4 regions of the Robertmurraya sp. GLU-23 genome follow, and region 3 is predicted to be linked to each of the others. Evidence: predicted binding sites of a transcription regulator. Region 3 holds the regulator's gene; each other region holds the start of a gene.
The links. Region 3 encodes Rex, which represses fermentation and respiration genes when NADH is low (regulators of the CRP and FNR family bind a similar motif). Its sites were predicted from a motif close to TTGTGAAATATTTCACAA; they were not measured.
Positions count from the first base shown of each region.

Region 1 (3,153 bases), on a different contig from region 3:
AGGTCAAAGTAGGAGATGAGGTGTTTGTGATCTATAATAACCCACATACTCCGACTGTATCTAATATAAGAGCTGCTGAAATCGTACAACATCCTCATAATCCTGATGCAGTAGCCTTATTTTTAAATGAGACCTTTCATGTAATTGAAGATGATGATGCCCTTTTTGCTTCTGAAACTGCTGCTGAACAAGCATTTAATGACCATTACTTTAATTCGGATACACACTAAAGAAGCAAGGCTACGCCTTGCTTCTAATCCCTAATTGATTTTGGGGAGCTCTCTAACTTCCATTGTTGTGTCATGTCCGCACAATGGACATTTTAAATCGGAGCTTGCAAACTCTTTTCTCATCCAACCAATACAATCGTTATCAGCACATGTATACACTTCAATATCCATTAAAATATCTTCTGGTTTTTCTTCTTGAGCTTTTCTGTTAAAGAACATAGCAATTGCCCCCATTCTAGAGATTCTTTCGTTCTTTTTATTTAGTATGTACAAATTATTATATTTTAAAAGTATTTTTTCCTGTGTATCCAAAAACAAACAACCTGCCCCTTCAAGCAGGTTGTTTCTATCTTCTTATAACCAAGAAGCTCCTACAATGATTAATAAGATAAATAATACGACGATTAACACGAATCCTCCGTATCCAGTGCCACATCCACCATAACCATATCCGTAGTTATAGCCCATAGCATTCAACCCCTTTAATTATCAATTACTAATTAATATCCCCATCCTACGTATGCTGCTCCCACAATAATCAATAGGATGAATAAAACGACGATCAAAGCAAATCCACCGCCGTAGCCGAATCCAGCTTCTGCGCTCATTACTTCCACCTCCCATGACATCTATCGGCAGTATATGTGTGCAAAAGTTGTCCTGTATGGGCGTTTTCACTAAATCATTTTTTTCATCATCAAAAAAACTCCTTGAGCTGTATCAAGGAGTGATTGCATACCATTAAATTCTTACATTTTCGCTACTCTTTTCTCTGAAACGGAAAAAGAAACCTCATTTTCTATTACTTTCTTTTCTTTAACAACAGGCTTTTTATTTAAATACACATAGAAAGCTCCGACAAAAATACTTCCTCCAATTAAATTTCCAAGGGTTACAGGTATGATGTTATGGATTGCTGACCAAATGGTAATCGTTTCTGGATGTGGAACCATTAGTGCAATACCAAATAGCGCCATATTTGCAATGCTGTGTTCATAGCCAGAGATAACAAAACCAAATACAAGTAAGAGGGTTAAAAGGAGTTTTGCTACGTCACCTTTTACATGCATTGGTAACCAAATGGCTAAACATACAAGCCAATTACAAAGAATCGCACGAAAAAAGATTTCTAATGTATGTCCGTGCATCTTATAACTTGCAACGTCCATCAAAAGTTCCGATTTGTCTGGTGATAAAAATAAACCTGATAGCATGATCAGAACAGAAAAAAACAATGTACCAGCTAAATTACCAAAGTAACAAGCCACCCAGACTTGGAACGTCTCATACCAGGTAGTTTCCTTTTTTAACGTTCCGATGGTCATTGTCATTGTGTTACTTGTAAACAACTCCGCCCCACCGTAAATAATCATTACGAGTGCAGTCCCAAAGAAAATAGCTACCAGCATCATGGCAGACGGAGACCCGGCATCAAAGAAAAATTCCCCCGTTTTATAAGATACCATGATTCCAAAACCAATATAGACCCCAGCAAGCATCGCCTTAATAAAGTAATGTAGTTTAGAAGACATCCACGTATCTCTTTTTTTCCTAGCGTTTAATGCCGCTTCCTCAATGGGTGTAAGCTCATTATACATGTTCAGGATCCTTTCTCTTTTCAAAATGTGAAAAACGTCACAATATTCACTGTCATTTTACCCCTCATTTTTGCTTTTGTTAATAGAAAAACTAATGAACGCTTCGTGACTCTTTATGAAGCGGTTACATAATTCTTATTTCATCATTAAAATATTGAAAACTAGGGTTTTCAATATAGGAATATTAAAAACCTCCCTTTCTCTCCTGTTACAAATATCACACTTATAAAGAAATTTTTAAATTAACCGTGATTTCTGTCACAAAACGTTAACTTTTTGTGAAGTAAACTATATTGACCAGATACATAACATTCTTTTAAATAAACTATATGGCCAGCGCTTAAAGGAGGATACGAATGGTGAAGCAAAAATATAAGGAAGAATTGTCCTACGAACTTGGCGAATTATTAAAATCGGCTGAACGAATTGTACCTATAAAAAAAGGAAGCTTTCTATTTAAAGAAGGACAAGAAGCCAGAGAAATGTATATTATCTTATCAGGTAAGGTTCAAATATCAAAAATGAACGCCGAAGGAAACGAACTGAGTTTAAGACTTTGTAAGCATAATGATATTGTAGGAGAATTAACCTTATTTACTGTAGATCCAAGGTATATATTTAATGCCAAAGTCATAGAAAATGGTGAAGCAGCAGCCATAAATATTGCTGCTCTTGAACAAGCATTTTTTAAAAATAGCGAGTTGGCATTTGAATTCCTAAGATGGATGAATGATCATATAAGAAAAACCATTACTAAGTTTCGTGATTTAGTGTTAAATGGAAAAAAAGGCGCACTCTATTCTACCATTATCAGATTATGTAACAGTTATGGGGTTTTAAGAGAAAATGGAATTGAAATATCGGTTCCATTAACCAATCAAGATCTAGCAAATTTCTGTGGTACAGCAAGAGAAAGCGTTAGTAGAATGCTGACTGAATTGAGGAAGAACCATACCATTTCTATTAGCAAAAAAATAATTACTGTTCATGACCTAAATTATTTAAAAAAAGAAATAGATTGTGAGAACTGTCCGATAGAATATTGTAATATTGATTAATCATAATCGCCTATATTAGGGCGATTATTTTATTTTTGTCGAAAAATCCTGTCAAATACTATCGGAATATTCACTATATTTATGATTGAAAAGTAGTTTTATAAAATGATAGTATTAACCATGTAAGCGTTGTCATAGTTTGGAAACTACTTAACCATTTAATAGCGGGAGGGAAACAATGAGTCAATTAACTGTTCAATTGCATGAAAAAGTAGAGAAGTTCCTATCAGGTAAAAAGAAGCTCTTTATTAATGGAGAATTCGTCGA
Region 1 covers NZ_JBRKCV010000012.1:6,177-9,329, reverse strand. The annotation lists gene ACVBAX_RS17270 (transcriptional regulator SplA domain-containing protein) at 1-230, shown strand, start outside; gene ACVBAX_RS17265 (cold-inducible protein YdjO-related protein) at 261-548, opposite strand; gene ACVBAX_RS17260 (YjcZ family sporulation protein) at 585-698, opposite strand; gene ACVBAX_RS17255 (YjcZ family sporulation protein) at 731-838, opposite strand; gene ACVBAX_RS17250 (formate/nitrite transporter family protein) at 980-1,828, opposite strand; gene ACVBAX_RS17245 (Crp/Fnr family transcriptional regulator) at 2,185-2,886, shown strand; gene ACVBAX_RS17240 (aldehyde dehydrogenase family protein) at 3,065-3,153, shown strand, end outside.
Region 1: a site for Rex is predicted at 1,854-1,871, ahead of ACVBAX_RS17250 (formate/nitrite transporter family protein). Genes of this name have one in related genera too.

Region 2 (3,153 bases), on a different contig from region 3:
TCATAATCTGCTAATGGATACTTAATATTGTTTACCTTGTCTGTGATAACAGAGAAAGATGTTACCTCAGAACCAGTTCCAGATGTTGTTGGAATCGCAACAAACTGAGTTTTTTCACCTAACTTAGGATACTTAACAACACGCTTACGAATATCTAAGAATTTTTGTTTTAATCCAAAGAAGTCTGCATCTGGGTGTTCGTAGAATAACCACATACCTTTTGCAGCATCCATTGCAGAACCACCACCAAGTGCAATAATGACATCTGGTTGGAATGCTGCCATAGCTTCTGCACCAGCCATAACTGTGTCGATAGATGGATCTGGCTCAACTGCTGAAAATACTTCAACATGAACTAGACTTGGACGTTGACGAAGGTAACGAGTCACGGTGTCAACATATCCTAGTTTTACCATTCCAGGGTCAGTAACGATAAATGCTCTTGAAATATTAGGCATCTTAGCTAGGTATTGAGTAGAATTCTTTTCGAAATAGATTTTAGGTGGAACCTTAAACCATTGCATATTATTATTCCTCTTCGCTAACTTTTTAATATTTACAAGATGGATAGCTCCTACGTTTTGAGATACAGAGTTACCACCGAATGTACCGCAACCAAGTGTTAATGAAGGCATAAATGCGTTATAGATGTCGCCAATTGCACCTTGAGAAGAAGGAGCATTAACGATGATACGACCAGCCTTCATACGAAGTCCAAATTCCTTCATTACTTCTTCATTTGTTGAGTGAAGAACAGCTGAGTGACCAAGTCCACCGAATTCAAGCATTTCTTCAGCACGTGTTAATCCTTCTTCTAAGCTGTTTACCTTGAAGCAAGCAAGAACTGGGCTTAGTTTTTCACGAGAAAGTGGAGATTCAGGTCCAACTGTCTTAAGTTCAGCAATAAGAATCTTTGTATCTTCAGGCACTTCTACTCCAGCAAGCTTTGCAATTTTAGCAGCAGGCATCCCTACGATAGTTGGGTTAACAGCACATGTATTTTCATTAATAACCAATGCCTCAACCTTTTTCTTTTCTGCATCGTTTAGGAAGTAACACTTATTAGAAATTAGTTCTTTCTTCACTTCATTGTAGATTTCTTTATCGATAATAACCGCTTGTTCAGATGCACAAATCATACCATTATCGAATGTTTTAGATAAGATTAAGTCGTTTACTGCACGCTTAATTTTTGCTGACTTTTCGATATAACAAGGAACGTTACCAGCACCAACACCTAGAGCAGGCTTACCAGAGCTATAAGCTGATTTAACCATTCCAGGTCCACCAGTTGCTAAAATAAGTGAGATTCCAGGATGCTTCATTAATGCTTGAGTAGCTTGAACAGATGGCTTTTCAACCCACTGGATACAGTTTTCAGGAGCACCCGCTTTAACTGCTGCATCACGTACGACACGTGCTGCTTCACTGCTACATTTTTGTGCAGATGGGTGGAAAGCAAAGATGATTGGGTTTCTTGTTTTGATAGCAATTAATGATTTGAACATTGTAGTTGATGTTGGGTTGGTTACAGGTGTTACCCCAGCAACCACTCCAACTGGATCAGCGATTGTATAAACACCTTCATATTGGTTGTCATCGATAATTCCAACGGTTTTGTTATTCTTAATATTGTTGTAAACATATTCTGTTGCAAATATGTTTTTGATCATTTTATCTTCAAAAACTCCACGGCCTGTTTCTTCTACCGCTAGTTTCGCTAGAGGCATATGTTGGTCAAGTCCAGCAAGAGCCATTTCTTTTACAATGTCATCAATCATTTCTTGTGTGAAACCTTGGAATTCTTTCAACGCTTTTTGACCTTTTGCCACTAACTCATCAATCATTTTGGCTACTTCTTGATTTTCAGTTAGTACTTTTTCTTCAACTGCCATGTTAAAGACCTCCGTTTAAACAATTTAGTTTGTGAAACACTTCACATTCGGTAGTAAAAAAAATTAACTTGAAGTATTGCAAGATGTATAGGTAAACGCCTAAATGGACGTTACGCGCAAACTGGATTTCTAGGGATCTTCTCGAAAGAAATATCTGAAATATATTTAGAACAGCTCTTTACGATGACTACGTAGTTAACTGTCCAAATGAATGCTGGAAGGCTTTCATTTTCTTTAAACATCATTGACTCGAATTCATCTCCAATAACTTCCTCAAAAACTTCTATTGTATAAGTCTCAGTGTCTGTAGAAAAGTTCTTCCATTCGCATACCATCATGTTTATCACCCCTAATGTTTTTCTTGAATTAAATATAACATATAAAAACAATAATAGTTTGTGAAATATTGAACAAAGTATGAACAATGATTTTACCCTTGAAGTGATAAAAAAAGACTGTAATTACAAGGATTTTTAGAAAGTGTTTATAAAATAATCGCTATTTATTGAAAACGCTTACAATAAAAACGATATATTAATATAATTTAATTCAGCTGAGCTTATTGGAAAAAAAGAAAGTCAGCGACATTTGTCACTGACTTTCTCTTCTATTAATATTATTCTCCTAAGTAAGCGGTCAACATCCAAATATGTGTATCAAGTGATTCGATGAGTCCTGTTGCCATATCGTTTGTGATGATGTCATGGTTTTCTTCAGCTAGATTAGCTAATGAAGAAAGTTCATCTTTGATTTGTTTGTAATCTGCAACGAGGGCAGCAACCATTTCGCTAGCTTTTGTTTCATTATTTGTCTCAATTAGAGTAGCTGTTTCTAAGTATTGCTTCATGGTAGCAACTGGTTGTCCACCGATGGCTAATAATCGTTCTGCCAATTGATCAACTACTAAACCTGCTTCGTTATATAATTCCTCGAACTTGGCGTGTAGGGTAAAGAATAAAGGACCCTTAACGTACCAATGGAAACGGTGAAGTTTCGTATATAAAACATTCCAGTTTGCGATTTGTTGATTTAATTGAGCTTGTAATTCCATAATATTATTCCTCCTCAGTTATCTTATGAATAAATTATAACATATCTAATATTATAATCAATACTAAATTATAATTATTATAAATAAAGGTATATTATTCATCTAAAATAAAAAAAGTATAGAGAGATCAATCGACCTTTCTATACCTTCATTTAATAGTTAATTAGCCTCTAACTGTTTATTTAAGAAACTACGAAATATCCCTTT
Region 2 covers NZ_JBRKCV010000020.1:45,606-48,758, reverse strand. The annotation lists gene adhE (bifunctional acetaldehyde-CoA/alcohol dehydrogenase) at 1-1,895, opposite strand, end outside; gene ACVBAX_RS22065 (hypothetical protein) at 2,006-2,233, opposite strand; gene ACVBAX_RS22060 (Dps family protein) at 2,512-2,946, opposite strand; gene ACVBAX_RS22055 (ABC transporter ATP-binding protein) at 3,106-3,153, opposite strand, start outside.
Region 2: a site for Rex is predicted at 1,925-1,942, ahead of adhE (bifunctional acetaldehyde-CoA/alcohol dehydrogenase). Genes of this name have one in related genera too.

Region 3 (3,153 bases):
AGGGTTTGCAGGTGTCACTTGGCTTGTTATCAGCTTTACTATCACACTTGTGATTGTCCTGCAGCTGTTACGTAATGAGATGGTAAACGCAAATGCAGTAAGAAACGGAGCCAGCTTAGGTCGGTCGATCCTCTGGGCCATTATAGGTGTCTTTCTTGCTCTATTTGCCCAAGCCTTTGCTGCGAATATTGAACGCCTGATTGGTATTGAGGTAGGATCTGATAATACGCAGCAGATTTTACGCATCATTGAGTCTTTTCCTATTATGATAGTAGTTAGCTCCGTTATCGGTCCTATATTAGAAGAAATTGTCTTTCGTAAGATCATTTTTGGAGCTTTTTATAAGCGATTTAACTTTTTTATATCAGCCTTGCTTAGCTCAGTCATTTTTTCTTTTGCCCATATGGAGCCCGAGCACACCCTACTTTATTCCGCGATGGGATTCACCTTTGCGTATTTGTATGTTAAAACCAATCGGATTCTCGTTCCGATTGTTGCTCACGTATCGATGAATACATTCGTTGTTCTTGTGCAATCCGTATATAGGGAAGACATAGAAAAATTAATCAAACAAGCAGAACAAATGCAAAGCTTTATTGGAGGATTCTTCTTATGAGACAGTCACCTTTATTCTCAGGAATTATATACATCGTCTTAGGTGCTCTGTTCACAGTGTTTGCCATTCAGGACTTACAGCAAAATGGAGAGTGGGGGTTTTTTACCTATCTTCTAGTCTTGCTAGCAACATTTGATATTGGTTCAGGCATTCGGATGATTCTTTTACATTTTAAAATTAAAGAAATGAAGAAACAGCAAAAGAAATAGCCGCTCCACTAAGGGGCGGCTTGTTGTTTATTCCTCTACCATTTCTTCATCCACTGAAGAATAGTGCTTTAAAAAGTACACCAGTGACTGTAACTCAATAGCCAGATCAATATGGTGAACCCTGATGGATGATGGAACCGTTAATCGGGCCGGTGTAAAGTTTAAAATCCCTCTCACCGTTCCTTGAACCATTCGATCGGTAATGGATTGTGCAACTGTTGCTGGAACCGTTAATATCGCAACTTGAATATCTTCTCTTTCAATAACCTCTTCTAGATCATCCATATGATAGACGGGCACTTCTCCAATTTTTGTGCCTACCTTCTCTTCTACTACGTCAAATGCAACAGCAATTTTTGTATTATTATTTTTCAAGAAATTATAATTTAAAAATGCTGTCCCTAAATTCCCGACCCCAATTAACGCAACCTTCGTTAACTCATCTTGGTCGAGTGTTTTACGGAAAAAGGATAATAAATAGTTTACATTGTAACCATATCCCTTTTTACCTAATGCTCCAAAGTATGAAAAATCTCTTCGAATCGTTGCAGAATCGACCTTCACCGCCTCACTTAGTTCAGCTGATGAAACTCGTTGTTTTCCTGATGAGTGTAAACTATTTAAAAAGCGATAATACAATGGTAGCCTTTTCGCCGTTGCTTGTGGGATTTTCATTGATTCATTACTCATCGTTCTTCCCCTACCTTCTATCTTTAACTAATATAGTCTCTCTTCCCTTTTGAAGTCACCGTTTTTACCACCCGTTTTTTCAACAAGGTATGTTTTCCCGATTACCATTCCTTTATCTATGGCTTTACACATATCATAAACCGTAAGCGCACAAACAGAAGCGGCTGTTAACGCTTCCATTTCTACACCTGTATTTCCTTTTGTCTTTACACTAGCAGAAATATGTAGAGTATGGCAATGGTTATCTGATTCCCAATCAAAAGAAATATCGACACCGGTAAGTGGAATAGGATGGCACATTGGAATAATATCCCATGTTTTTTTACTAGCCATAACGGCAGCAACCTGTGCAACTGCTAGCACATCACCTTTTTTCATTTGGTTATGTGTAATACGATCATATATCTCTTGATTGACTGTGATACTAGAATGGGCAATAGCCGTCCGTACGGTTTCGGGCTTATCACTCACATCTACCATTTTCGCTCTGCCTTCTTTATTAAAATGAGTGAACTCTGACATCTATTATACACCTCTTTCAAAATCATACACTATTTTCCTTGTTCTGTGTGAAAACATTGTAACATAGTTCACAACTCATATCATTGCTCATCCGTATTGAATGCGATACACTAACCGTAGAAGTATAGAGGTGAAATCAATGATACTACTACAAGTGAACCAGCTTTCCAAGTCTTATGGAGCTGACCTTATTTTATCGAATATAAAACTAGAAGTTCAAACAAGAGACCGTATTGCCTTAGTAGGCAGAAATGGGGCCGGAAAATCTACTTTACTCAAGATTATTGCCGGTCACCTTTCCTATGAATCAGGTGATTTAATCAAGCCCAAACATGTAACGATCGGGTATTTGGCTCAGAATACAGGTCTTGTCTCCGGATTATCCATTTGGGAAGAAATGCTTACCGTTTTTGAACAGGTTATGAACCAAGAGAAAGAGCTTCGTAAGCTCGAGGAAAAAATGGCTGATCCTAACGTGTTTGAAAATGCTGCATTGTACGAGCGAACAATAAAAGAATATGACCATCTCCAAAACGAATTTAAGGAGAATGGAGGGTATCAGTACGAATCTGATATACGTTCTGTCCTACATGGCTTAAACTTTCACTCTTTCGATTACACTACGAAAATTGATAGCTTAAGTGGTGGCCAGAAAACTCGTTTAGCTTTAGCGAAGCTGCTATTAACGAAGCCTGATATTCTTATTTTGGACGAACCGACCAACCATCTAGATATTGATACGTTGTCTTGGCTAGAGCAATACCTGACTGGCTACACAGGTGCGATCTTAATCGTATCCCATGATCGCTACTTTTTAGATAAAGTGGTCAATCAAGTGTACGAAATCTCTAGGAACCAAATCAGCAAATTCTCAGGAAACTACAGTTCTTATCTTGATCAAAAAGCCGAAAACTACGAGCGTGATCTTAAGCAATACGAAAAACAACAAGATGAAATAACCAAGCTACAGGACTTTATTCAAAAGAATCTTGCTCGTGCATCAACCACCAAGCGGGCCCAGAGTAGAAGGAAGAAGCTTGAGAGAATGCAAGTCATGGACAAACCTCTTGGAGATGAAAAGTCCGCCTCCTTCGGTTTTGATATTGAAAAGCAAAG
Region 3 covers NZ_JBRKCV010000018.1:91,269-94,421, forward strand. The annotation lists gene ACVBAX_RS21250 (CPBP family intramembrane glutamic endopeptidase) at 1-616, shown strand, start outside; gene ACVBAX_RS21255 (YdiK family protein) at 613-825, shown strand; gene ACVBAX_RS21260 (redox-sensing transcriptional repressor Rex) at 853-1,515, opposite strand; gene moaC (cyclic pyranopterin monophosphate synthase MoaC) at 1,543-2,037, opposite strand; gene ACVBAX_RS21270 (ABC-F family ATP-binding cassette domain-containing protein) at 2,177-3,153, shown strand, end outside.

Region 4 (3,153 bases), on a different contig from region 3:
CTCTGGTTATGAACACAGTATTGCTAATATGTGTACCTTTGCTATCGCTCTTGTTCTGAATCATCCTGGAACGATCTCCTTTTCAGGAGTTATTCATAATCTCGTTCCCGTGACCATTGGCAATCTTATTGGAGGTAGTATCCTCATGGGAGCCATGTATTATTACGTTAACCTTCCTTTTCTTGATGACGAGCATTAGTAATTACCTACTGTGTGAATAGGAGTTAATATGTTATGATTATGACACATTATTTAACTGTTGGATCGGAACTGTTTCTCGGTTTTATCGTGCTATTTCTATTAGCTAAAACGCTTGGTAAAACTCAACTCTCACAAATTACACCGTTTGATTTTATTTCAGCTCTAATCCTTGGTGAATTAATTGGAAACGCCATTTATGACCATGAAACAAGCTGGTTGGAAATCGTATTCAGCACTACGGTCTGGGGTGGTTTAATTTTTGGAGTCGAGATAATCACTCAGAAATTTAAAAAAACTCGAAAAGCGCTTGAAGGTGAACCAAATATCGTTATTCGGAATGGAATAATAAAATATGAAACGTTAAAAAAGGCTAAACTTGACATAAATCAATTGCAAAGTTTAGTTCGTCAACAAGGGTATTTTTCTCTGCAGGAAGTTCAATATGCAATCCTTGAGACAAATGGAATTGTTAGTGTACTACCGAAATCCCAGAATAGACCACCCACTTTAGAAGATTTGAACATTCAATCAGAGCAAGCTTCTATTCCTACAACATTAATACTTGATGGCGAAGTGCTGTATGGGAATCTCCAAGAAGCAGGACTAAATGAACAGTGGCTAAAAAACGAACTTTCGAAACAAAACTTTCATACGTATGACCAGGTTTTATATGCTGAGTGGAAAAAAAATCAGGAACTATTTGTGATGTCGTATCAATAAATCAGGCTTTATGAGCCTGATTTTTGTTTTGTTCTCATAACCATTTTAAACTTATCCTATGTAATCGTTTTCCTCTAAATATGAATGTTTTGTGACACCATGTCACAAAATTGTCGAAATTTCCAACAGCTAAAGATATATTAAAAAAACCTTGATATATCAACATTTACCCCCACTTTTTCACCCTAACATTATTTTCCTTACTATTTTTGTCACATATTAATCTCACTTAACATGTTATTATCATCTACATAGTGGTAATTAGGAAGTAGATAGAATTTTACCTTAAGAAATACTAACAAAATGATCATTGTGAAAAAACGAACATTTTGTTATACAAAAATATCTTTTTGTGGTAAACTCTAATTTTCCTTGTGAAACAAAACACAAACCTGATTTCATATAAGAAGGAGATGAAACAATTGAAGTTGAAAATGCTATTTCTATCCCTTGTAACAGCCGTACCATTATTATTTTTGAGCGGTTGTGAAATGGTTGTATTTCAGCCTCAAGGGCCAGTAGCTAGAAGTATCATGGAGCTAATTAATTGGTCTTTAATGTGGATGCTTTTAGTGGTAGTTGTTGTATTTGGCTTATTTGGCTATATTGTTTGGAAATATAGAGAAAAGCCAGAAAACATGGGTTATGAGCCTCCAGAAGAACACGGTAGTACCGTATTAGAAATCGTCTGGACAGCAATTCCTATTTTGATCGTTATCGCTTTAACGATTCCTACAGTTACAACATTGTATGACTTAGAAGATGTTCCTGCAGGGTACGAGGAGAAAGAACCAATCGTTATTCACGTCACGTCTGCAGACTGGAAATGGATATTCTCTTATCCAGAAGAAGGAATTGAAACAATTAACTACGTGAACATTCCAGAAGATACTCCTGTATTGTTTAAATTAACATCGGCAGGAACGATGCAATCTTTCTGGGTCCCAGCTTTAGGTGGACAAAAATACTCAATGAATAAAATGGAAACAGAACTTTATTTAGTTGCTGACAATCCTGGTTCATATATGGGTAGAAACACAAACTTCAACGGACGTGGATACGCTCAAATGGAATTTGAAGTACTCTCTCAAACCGTTGATGAGTATGATGCATGGGTAAAAGAAGTAAAAGAAACAGCTCCTGAGCTTACAGAAGAAAAGTACATGGAACTGCTGAAACCAACACATCTTGGTCGTTTAACTTATTCCAACACCCACTTAGCTTGGATCAACCATGCGGAACACGATTCTGAACTTGTGACAGATCCTGAAGACTATCGTTACCATGGGTACCAAGGAAAGATTTTTGACCAGGAAGAAGAAAAAGATACTACTGATGTAGAAAATAACGAAGAAGACCATGGAGGTGACCATAGTGGGCATTAAGTGGGATGAAATTCTGATTACGGGAGATCCAATTATCCTAGGTTCACAGATTGCTATTTTATTAACTTCTCTAGGAATTATTGGTGGTATTACGTATCTTAAAAAATGGAACTGGCTATGGCGTGAATGGATCACTACCGTAGACCATAAACGTATTGGAATCATGTATATCGTTGCTGCTGTACTTATGTTCTTCCGTGGCGGTATGGATGGACTAATGATGAAAGCTCAGACATCTCGTCCAGAAATGGGCTTTCTAGACGCACAGCATTATAATGAAGTATTTACAGCTCATGGTGTTATCATGATTTTATTTATGGCTATGCCATTCTTAATCGGTTTAATGAACGTTGTTATTCCGCTTCAAATAGGAGCGAGAGACGTCGCGTTCCCTCAGCTGAATGCATTAAGTTTCTGGTTATTTTTCAGCGGTGCGATGCTGTTTAATATCGCATTCGTTGTGGGTGGTGCTCCAGATGCAGGATGGACATCTTACTTCCCTCTTGCAGGTAAAGAATTCAGCCCAGGAATCGGGAATAACTACTATGCTATTTCATTGCAAATTGCTGGTCTAGGAACTTTGATGACTGGTATTAACTTTATCGTAACGATTTTAAAAATGCGTACAAAAGGCATGACATTAATGAGAATGCCTATGTTCACATGGACAACGCTTATCACTTCGGTTATTATCGTAGCCGCATTCCCGATTTTTACGGTTGCACTTGCGTTAATGACATTTGACCGCTTGTACGGTACACATTTCTTTACAGTAGCTGCTGGTGGATCTGACATGCTTTGGGCTAACTTGTTCTGGTTATGGGGACACCCTGAAGTATATATCGTT
Region 4 covers NZ_JBRKCV010000001.1:757,503-760,655, reverse strand. The annotation lists gene ACVBAX_RS03910 (formate/nitrite transporter family protein) at 1-199, shown strand, start outside; gene ACVBAX_RS03905 (DUF421 domain-containing protein) at 241-921, shown strand; gene qoxA (cytochrome aa3 quinol oxidase subunit II) at 1,335-2,306, shown strand; gene qoxB (cytochrome aa3 quinol oxidase subunit I) at 2,296-3,153, shown strand, end outside.
Region 4: a site for Rex is predicted at 1,294-1,311, ahead of qoxA (cytochrome aa3 quinol oxidase subunit II). Genes of this name have one in related genera too.